DNA from 2 places in the Pseudomonas sp. GW822-FHT05A08 genome. Region 1 is predicted to be linked to the other one. Evidence: riboswitches for the same ligand, from Rfam matches in the RefSeq annotation. Region 1 holds a riboswitch; the other holds the start of a gene.
The links. Region 1 has a riboswitch for cobalamin ahead of cobW (cobalamin biosynthesis protein CobW). Riboswitches for the same ligand answer to the same signal wherever they lie in the genome.

Region 1 (4,402 bases):
AGCAGACCACGTCCGACTGGCTGCGCTCGCTGCGCCAGGCCAGGTCCTTGAAGCTGATGGGCCGGCTGATGATGCGCCCGTCCAGTTCCGGCAAGGCGATGTGCATCGCCAGGTCCCGCGGGCCCAGACCCTGCTCGCTGGCGCGCCAGCCGGGTTCGTTGTCCTGGGCGCAGATGGCCTGGATCACCGGGATATCGCGGCGGAACGGCCGCAAGTGCGGCGCCTCCGGGCTGGACTGGGCAAAGCCGGTGGTGTTGAGAATCACCCCTGCCTGCACTTCATCCAGCAGGTCCTCGACCACCGCCAGGCAACCGGGCTCTTTCAGGCTGGCCAGGGCTATCGGCAGCGGGTTCAGGCCCGCCGCCAACAAGCGCCGGCAGAACTCATCGATAAAGGCGGTGTTGGCCGCCTGCAAATGCGAGCGGTAGAACAGCAGCGCCGCCACCGGCTGGCCAGCCCGCCAATCGGCGTGCCAGTCGCTGAGGGCGGCGCTGCTTTGGTGCGGGTGGTAGATCGCCGTGCGCGGCAGGGTCTGCGGCTCGGACCAAGGGTAATCACGCCCCAGCCAGCCACTGGCCAGGCAGCGGTACAGGTTCAACGCATTGCCCATGCCGCCCTGGCGCAGAAAGTGCCAGAGGCGCTCGCGGTCGGCGGCGGGCACCGTGCTCAGGTCGCTCAGTTCCGGGTCCGGACGATCGTCGCCCGGCACCAGGATCAGCTGCACGCCACGTTGCGCCAGCTGCACCAGTTGCTCGATGCCATAACGCCAATAGGCGATGCCGCCGTGCAGGGAAATCAGGATCACCTTGGCGTGGCGCAGCACCTGGTCGACATACAGGTCGACCGAGGCATGGTTCTGCACCTGCATCGGGTTGGCCAGGCGAAAGCTCGGGTAATCCTCCGGCAGTTGCTGCGCCGCTTCGGCCAGCAGCGCCAGGCTGGAGTCGCCGCTGCACAGGATCACCAGCTCGGCGGGGGTTTGTCCAAGGTCGGCAATGTTGTCATCCGACACGAAACCGCCGGGCTGGGTCCTGAGCAGGTGCATGACTTACACGCTAAGCGCGGCGCGCAATTGCGCTTCGAGCAGGGTCGCGTCCAGTTCCTGGCCGATCAGCACCAGGCGCGTGGCACGGGCTTCATCGGCGCCCCACTGGCGGTCGAAGTGCTTGTCGAAACGCGTGCCCACGCCCTGGATCAACAGGCGCATCGGCTTGTTGGGGATCGCCGCGAAACCCTTGACCCGCAGGATGCCGTGCTGCACCACCAGTTGGGTCAGGGCGTCCAGCAGCAGGCTTTCGTCGGCCTGGGGCAGCTCGATGGAGATGGAATCGAAGGCGTCGTGGTCATGATCATCATGATCGTCGCCATCGTGGTGATGATCGTGATGGCTGTGGCGGCCGTCGATATGTTCTTCCGAGCCGTTGCCCAGGCCCAGCAGCACGTCCAGCGGCAGGCGACCGCTGCTGGCTTCGATGACTTTCACCGCCGGCGGCAGCTCCTCGGCCACTTCCAGGCGCACCTTGGCCAGGTCTGCCGGGCTGATCAGGTCGGCCTTGTTGAGGATCACCAGGTCGGCGCTGGACAGCTGGTCGGCGAACAGCTCGTGCAGCGGCGATTCATGGTCGAGGTTGGGGTCGAGCTTGCGCTGGGCGTCGACCTGGTCCGGGAAGGCGGCGAAGGTGCCGGCGGCCACGGCCGGACTATCGACCACGGTGATCACCGCGTCGACGGTGCAGGCGCTGCGGATTTCCGGCCACTGGAATGCCTGGACCAAAGGTTTGGGCAGGGCCAGGCCAGAGGTTTCGATCAGGATATGGTCGAGGTCGCCGCGACGGGCCACCAGCTCGCGCATCACCGGGAAGAACTCTTCCTGCACGGTGCAGCACAGGCAGCCGTTGGCCAGTTCAAAGACGCGACCGCTGGCTTCTTCCTCGGTGCAACCGATGGAACACTGCTTGAGGATCTCGCCGTCGATGCCCAGCTCGCCGAACTCGTTGACGATCACCGCGATGCGTCGACCCTGGGCGTTGTCCAGCATGTGCCGCAGCAAGGTGGTTTTGCCCGAGCCGAGGAAGCCGGTAACGATGGTGACGGGAAGTTTGGCCAGTGTTTTCATCGGATGCCCTTTGGCAAGGTGGCGGGCATACGGGACGAGAGCCGCGCAGGCAACTGCACGGAAGGGTTCGCCACCGGATCACCCCGCCCGGTTGTAGTGAGAATCAGGTCCGAGGCAGGTCTCCTGGCTGACGGCGTGCCGGTCGTTCGACTGGCCAACGATGCGCCTTCCCGCCGCCTGGCAGTGGCCTTGCATCGTTCATCACCGTTTACAGTTGCGGGGGCAGCCGCGGCTTGGACCGCGTTCCCTTCTTAGCTTCGACAGACGCCGAAGAACCTCGAAAGCGCAAGGCTACGCAGAGCTTGGGGGGCGGTCAATGTTCATGCAGCGCGAGGACAGGCCAATTGCGATCGAAAACGAGAACCCTTGCCAATTGACGCCCCTCCCTCGCCCATGCTCTCCTACACACCTTGTTACGGGTGCCCTTCACAGGGTGAAACGGGAAACCGGTGCGTCACAGGCCAAAAGCCTTGATCAGTCCGGTGCTGCCCCCGCAACGGTAAGCGAGCGAAGAATCAGATCCACTGTGCCAGCAGTCCGGCATGGGAAGGCGATTCTTGCAGGCGTGGCGCAAGCCCCGCCCCTCGCGAGCCCGGAGACCGGCCCGCTGCACAGTCATAACAAACCCGCGGTGGGCGGGCGCTGTTAATTCCCCGCGAGCCCGTCTCGCGGGGTTTTGCTGCGCTCGATTCACCCGCTGACACACCAGAGGGAAGCGCCATGTCGATCATCAGCAGCACCAGCCATTCCAGCAGCAGTACCGCCACCCTGAGCCAACGCCTGGTCGCCGCCATCGGCGCCTCGATCCTCGGTGCGTGCCTTGTGTATTTCGCCGGCTTCTCCCATATCGAAGCGGTGCACAACGCCGCCCACGATACCCGCCACAGCGCCGCCTTCCCTTGCCACTGAGACCTGCCGACATGATCAAGCGTATCGCGCAAACCGCGGGGTTCACCGGGTTGCTGGCGGCCCTGTTGCTGACCCTGCTGCAAAGCTTCTGGGTCGCACCGCTGATCCTGGAGGCGGAAACCTACGAGAAGGCCCCGGCCGCCCAGCATGAAGAAGCGCATGAGCATGCCGCCGGCACCGCCGCCCACAGCCACGACGCCGAAGCCTGGGAGCCGCAAGACGGCTGGCAGCGCGTGCTGTCCACCACCGGCGGCAACCTGGTGGTCGCCGTGGGGTTCGCCCTGATGCTCGCCGGTCTCTACACCCTGCGCGCGCCGAACCGTACTTCCCAGGGCCTGCTCTGGGGCCTGGCCGGTTATGCCACTTTCTGCCTGGCGCCGACCCTCGGCCTGCCGCCCGAACTGCCGGGCACCGCCGCCGCGGACCTGGCGCAACGGCAGGTCTGGTGGGTCGGTACCGCCGCTTCCACCGCGGCCGGCATTGCCCTGATCGTCTTCGCCCGGAACTGGCTGCTGAAAGCGCTGGGCGTGGCCATCCTCGCCGTGCCGCACCTCATCGGCGCGCCACAGCCGCAAGTGCATTCGATGCTCGCCCCGGAGGAGTTGGAGGCGCAGTTCAAGATCGCTTCGCAGCTGACCAACGCCGCGTTCTGGCTGGCCCTGGGCCTGATCAGCGCCTGGCTGTTCCGCCGCAAGAGCGACGATCAGTACTCGGCATGACGCAGGCCAGCACAGCGCCGACCCTGGTGGTCGGCCTGGGCTGCCAGCGGGGCTGCCCGGTGGAGACCTTGCGCACCCTGCTCGACCAGACCCTGAGCACCCACCGCATCGACCTTGGGCAGATCAAGGCCCTGGCCAGCATCGACCTGAAATGCGAGGAACCCGGGCTGCTGGCCCTGGCCGCGCACCTGGACCTGCCCCTGACCTGTTTCAGCAGTAACCAGCTGACGCCTTATGTGCTGCAACTCAGCCATCGTTCGCAGATCGCCTACGAACGCACCGGCTGCTACGGGGTCGCCGAAAGTGCCGCCCTGGCCCTGGCCGAACGCCTGGCCCGAAGCCCGGCAAAGCTGCTGGTCCCGCGGCAGAAATACGCCCAGGCGACCCTCGCCTTGGCCTGCTCCGGGTAAATCTTCGATAATCCCCGCCGCTGATCATGAGCAATCTTCATCTGTGAGGTTGCCTCGCCCCTTTTTTCACAGGAGAACGCCATGACCGTCTTTTTTATCGGCGCAGGTCCCGGCGACCCGGAACTGATCACCGTCAAGGGCCAGCGGCTGATCCACAGTTGCCCGGTCATCATCTATGCCGGCTCCCTGGTGCCCGAAGCGGTGCTCCAGGGCCATCGCGCCGAACAGCTGGTCAACAGCGCCGAACT
Region 2 (4,402 bases), 860 kb from region 1:
CTTGACCGAGGTGATGTAGTCCGGCACCAGGTCGCTGCCGATCTCGTCGCGCTCGTTGACCGCGGTCCACAACTGGCCGCTTTGCGGCTCCCAGGCCATGCCGTTGGGGTTGCGCAGGCCTGAGGCAAAAATCCGTTGCTTGCCGCTGGCGCGATCGACTTCCCAGATGGCGGCGCGACCTTCCTCCTGATCCATGCCGTTTTCGCCGACGTTGCTGTTGGAACCGACCGTGACATACAGCTTGCTGCCGTCTTTGCTGGCAATCACATTTTTGGTCCAGTGGTGGTTCAGCTTGCCGCCAGGCAGGTCCACCACCTTGGTCGGCTGGGCGCTGATCTTGGTGTCGCCGTCCTTGTAGGGGAAGCGCAGCAGGCGATCGGTGTCGGCGACGTACAGATCATTGCCCACCAGGGCCATGCCGAACGGCGAGTTGAGGTTTTCCAGGAATGCCGTGCGGGTTTCCGCCACGCCATCGTGATCCTTGTCCCGCAGCAGGGTAATGCGGTTCGGGCTGGGCACGCCGGCCCCGGCGCGGCTCATGATCTTGCTGGCGATCCAGCCACGAATACCTTTGCTGTCATCGGGGGAGGGCGGGGCGTTGGTCTCCGCCACCAGTACGTCGCCGTTGGGCAGCACGTACAACCAGCGCGGATGGTCCAGGCCTTCGGCGAATGCGGCGACCTGGGTGCCGGCGGCGGCCACCGGTTTGGCGCCTTGCGGCCAGCCGATTGCGGGCGCGATGTTCACGGTCGGGAACAGGGTCTTGTTCGGTTCGGGCAGTTTCGGCGAGGGGCCGGTGCCGTCGGAGACCTGGAGGGTGGAGGTCTCGCCACAGGCGGCGAGGCCTGCGGCGACGGCGGCAAGGATTGCGTATCGAAGCTTGAGCATGCTGATTTCCCTATGAGTGCACGAAGTCGGTGTAGTCATAGAGAAGCACAGATGGACGATGGTTCCACCTGCTCAGCGTGCTTCCTTGAACAGCACGGCAACGCCGGGGTGATAGTTGCCGGCTTCGTTGCGCAATTTGCGGTACGCATAGGGGAAGTACCAGGCCACGGCGCAGCAGTGTTCCTTTTGCAGGTCGTCGACCATGTCCTGCAATTCTTCCGGAGTGGCACTGTGCTGGGTTTTCTGTGGCGTGACGAACAGGCAGCCGAGTTTCAGGTCGCTGGGGTAGCTGGCTTTTTTCGCGTCGCTGGCGGCATCCAGCAACGGTTGGGTCAGGTGCAGGCTGTTGACCCGGGGCCAACGCTGGGTGGTCTGGATATAGACGCGTTCCTCCTGCGTGGCGATGTACAGGTCGGTGCGGCCGCTGCGGTCGCCGTCCTCGAGCTGTTTTTTGCTCGGTGCGTGTTCCAGGGTGACCATCTCCGCCATCCAGGCTGCCGCCGAGAGCATTCCCAGGTTGGCTTTTTCGTCGAACCAGTACGGGCTTTCGTTATCGCCGCGCACGGTGTTGTAGCGGTCGATGCAATCGAACCAGCGTTCCAGGGCAGGGCGCAGGAATTCCAGTTTCGGATTGCTGATGATCATGCCTTGCATCGGACTTTTCCTATTATTGTTCAGATATTGGAGTTTTTTAACGAGATTATGGCTATTTGATATCACTGCACTGAGTGTGGCACAAGATTGGCGTCATTTTTCCGATATGCAGCATTCGCCGATCTGCGGGGCTTTAATTGACGCTCCACCCCCAACCCTCTAACCTTCGCGACTTGTTTCAGGTGCTCTGTGGCCTTGGGTCGACAGAGTGAAACAGGGAAGCCGGTGAGTACGCGTGCCGAAGGCGCACGCACGACGATTCCGGCGCTGCCCCCGCAACGGTAAGTGAGTCAAGACTGCGCCTGATGCCACTGTGTCGACTGTCGACATGGGAAGGCGCGCAGTTGGGCATCCCAGCCACTCACAAGCCCGGAGACCGGCCTGATCCATCCAGCGGCATCACGGTGGGCGATGCCAGGCTTGCGCCGTCTATTCCTATTCCTGCCCCCCGTTATCCAGCCCCAACGGAGAGCTGCCCCATGACTGAATCCCCCGATCGTGACGAACGCCATCTGGCGCGCATGTTGCGCAAAAAAGCCGTGATCGATGAACGCATCGCCAACTCGCCGAACGAGTGCGGTTTGCTGCTGGTGCTGACCGGCAACGGCAAAGGCAAAAGCAGCTCGGCCTTCGGCATGCTCGCGCGGGCCATGGGCCACGGCATGCAATGCGGCGTGGTGCAGTTCATCAAGGGCCGCAACAGCACTGGCGAGGAATTGTTCTTCCGGCGCTTCCCGGAGCAGGTGCGTTTCCATGTCATGGGCGAAGGCTTCACCTGGGAAACCCAGGACCGCCAGCGCGACATTGCCGCGGCCGAAGCGGCCTGGGCGGTTTCCCGCGAACTGCTGAGCGATCCGACGATCGGCCTGGTGCTGCTCGATGAACTGAACATCGCCCTCAAGCACGGCTATCTGGACCTGGATCAGGTGCTCAGCGACCTGCAGGCGCGACCGCCGATGCAGCATGTGGTGGTCACCGGACGTGGCGCCAAGCCAGAGATGATCGAGCTGGCCGACACCGTCACCGAAATGGGCATGGTCAAGCATGCCTTCCAGGCCGGGATCAAAGCGCAAAAAGGCGTCGAACTGTGAGTGATGCCCGTCATTGCCCGGCGGTATTGATTGCCGCGCCGGCTTCCGGTCAGGGCAAGACCACCGTGACCGCCGCGCTCGCCCGCCTGCATCGCAATCAGGGGCGCAAGGTGCGCGTGTTCAAGTGCGGCCCGGACTTTCTCGACCCGATGATCCTCGAGCGCGCCAGCGGTGCGCCGGTGTATCAACTGGACATGTGGATGGTCGGCGAGCAGGAAAGCCGCCGCCTGTTATGGGAGGCCGCCGGCGAGGCGGACCTGATCCTGATCGAAGGCGTGATGGGGCTGTTCGACGGCACGCCGTCCAGCGCCGACCTGGCGCGGCATTTCGGGGTGCCAGTGCTCGCGGTGATTGATGGCACCGCCATGGCCCAGACCTTCGGCGCCCTGGCGCTGGGGCTGGCGCGTTATCAGCCGGACTTGCCGTTCGCCGGCGTGCTGGCCAACCGCGTCGGCACCCTGCGGCATGCGCAGTTGCTCGAAGGCAGCCTGACCGAGGGCTTGCGCTGGTACGGCGCGCTGTCCCGGGAGACCGGCATCGAACTGCCCAGCCGCCATCTGGGGTTGGTGCAGGCCAGCGAACTCAACGATCTGGATCTGCGTCTCGACGCCGCCGCGGCCGCCTTGGCTGACAGCTGCGAAGTGGCCTTGCCGCCCGCCGTGGCATTCGCCGCTCCCCAGGTGGTTGCCGTTGAGCCGTTGTTGGCCGGCGTGCGCATTGCCGTGGCCCGCGACGAAGCCTTTGCCTTTACCTATGGCGCGAGCCTGGATCTGCTGCGGGCCATGGGCGCCGAGCTGGTCTTTTTCTCGCCGATCCATGACGCGGTACTGCCTGAGGCAGACAGCCTGTACCTGCCGGGCGGTTACCCGGAACTGCATCACCGGGCGCTGGCGGCGAACGGCTCGATGCTCAGCGCGATCCGCGCGCATCACGCCGCAGGCAAACCCTTGCTCGCCGAGTGTGGCGGCATGTTGTATCTGCTGGATTCCCTGACCGACGTCGACGGCGAGCGCGCCGAACTGCTGGGCCTGTTGCCCGGCGATGCGGTGATGCAAAAGCGCCTGGCGGCCCTGGCCTTGCAGGCGGTGGAGTTGCCGGAAGGTTCGTTGCGCGGGCATACCTATCATCATTCGTTGACCAGCACCGAGCTTGCGCCGATCGCTCGCGGCCTGAGCCCGAATGGCGGGCGCGGCGCGGAAGCGGTTTACCGCGAAGGGCGGATGACCGCCTCTTATGTGCATTTCTATTTTCCGTCCAACCCCGAAGCGGTGGCGTCCCTGCTGGCGCCGGCAGGAGCGAGCGTGCTCGCGCGGCGCCCATGAGCGACAACGCCTTTTCCGCGGCCGAGCGCGACGCGGTCTATCGCGCGATCGCCGAGCGTCGTGACATGCGTCACTTCGTCGGTGGCACGGTCGAGCCGCAGGTCTTGCGTCGCCTGCTGGAGGCGGCGCACCAGGCGCCCAGCGTCGGCCTGATGCAGCCCTGGCGGTTCATCCGTATCAGTGACCGGTCGTTGCGCGGGCAAATCCAGCAACTGGTGGAAGAGGAGCGGGTACGCACCGCCGAGGCCCTGGGCGAGCGTTCCGATGAGTTCATGAAGCTCAAGGTCGAAGGCATCAACGACTGCGCCGAGGTCCTGGTGGCGGCGCTGATGGACGACCGTGAGCGGCATATTTTCGGCCGCCGCACCCTGCCGGAAATGGACTTGGCCTCGCTCTCCTGCGCGATTCAGAACCTGTGGCTGGCGGCCCGGGCCGAAGGGCTGGGCA

Region 2: linked by a shared signal. The riboswitch ahead of cobO (cob(I)yrinic acid a,c-diamide adenosyltransferase) and the one ahead of cobW (cobalamin biosynthesis protein CobW) in region 1 are both predicted to bind cobalamin.

Annotation. Positions count from the first base shown of each region.
Region 1 is NZ_CM179511.1:4,450,580-4,454,981, forward strand. It holds gene cobN (cobaltochelatase subunit CobN) at 1-1,045, opposite strand, end outside; gene cobW (cobalamin biosynthesis protein CobW) at 1,049-2,116, opposite strand; cobalamin riboswitch at 2,213-2,411, opposite strand; cobalamin riboswitch at 2,517-2,738, shown strand; gene AC3RCP_RS19940 (CbtB domain-containing protein) at 2,837-3,025, shown strand; gene AC3RCP_RS19945 (CbtA family protein) at 3,037-3,744, shown strand; gene AC3RCP_RS19950 (cobalamin biosynthesis protein) at 3,741-4,154, shown strand; gene cobM (precorrin-4 C(11)-methyltransferase) at 4,236-4,402, shown strand, end outside.
Region 2 is NZ_CM179511.1:5,309,723-5,314,124, reverse strand. It holds gene AC3RCP_RS23740 (PQQ-dependent sugar dehydrogenase) at 1-888, opposite strand, end outside; gene AC3RCP_RS23735 (hypothetical protein) at 961-1,542, opposite strand; cobalamin riboswitch at 1,706-1,941, shown strand; gene cobO (cob(I)yrinic acid a,c-diamide adenosyltransferase) at 2,022-2,633, shown strand; gene AC3RCP_RS23725 (cobyrinic acid a,c-diamide synthase CobB) at 2,630-3,955, shown strand; gene bluB (5,6-dimethylbenzimidazole synthase) at 3,952-4,402, shown strand, end outside.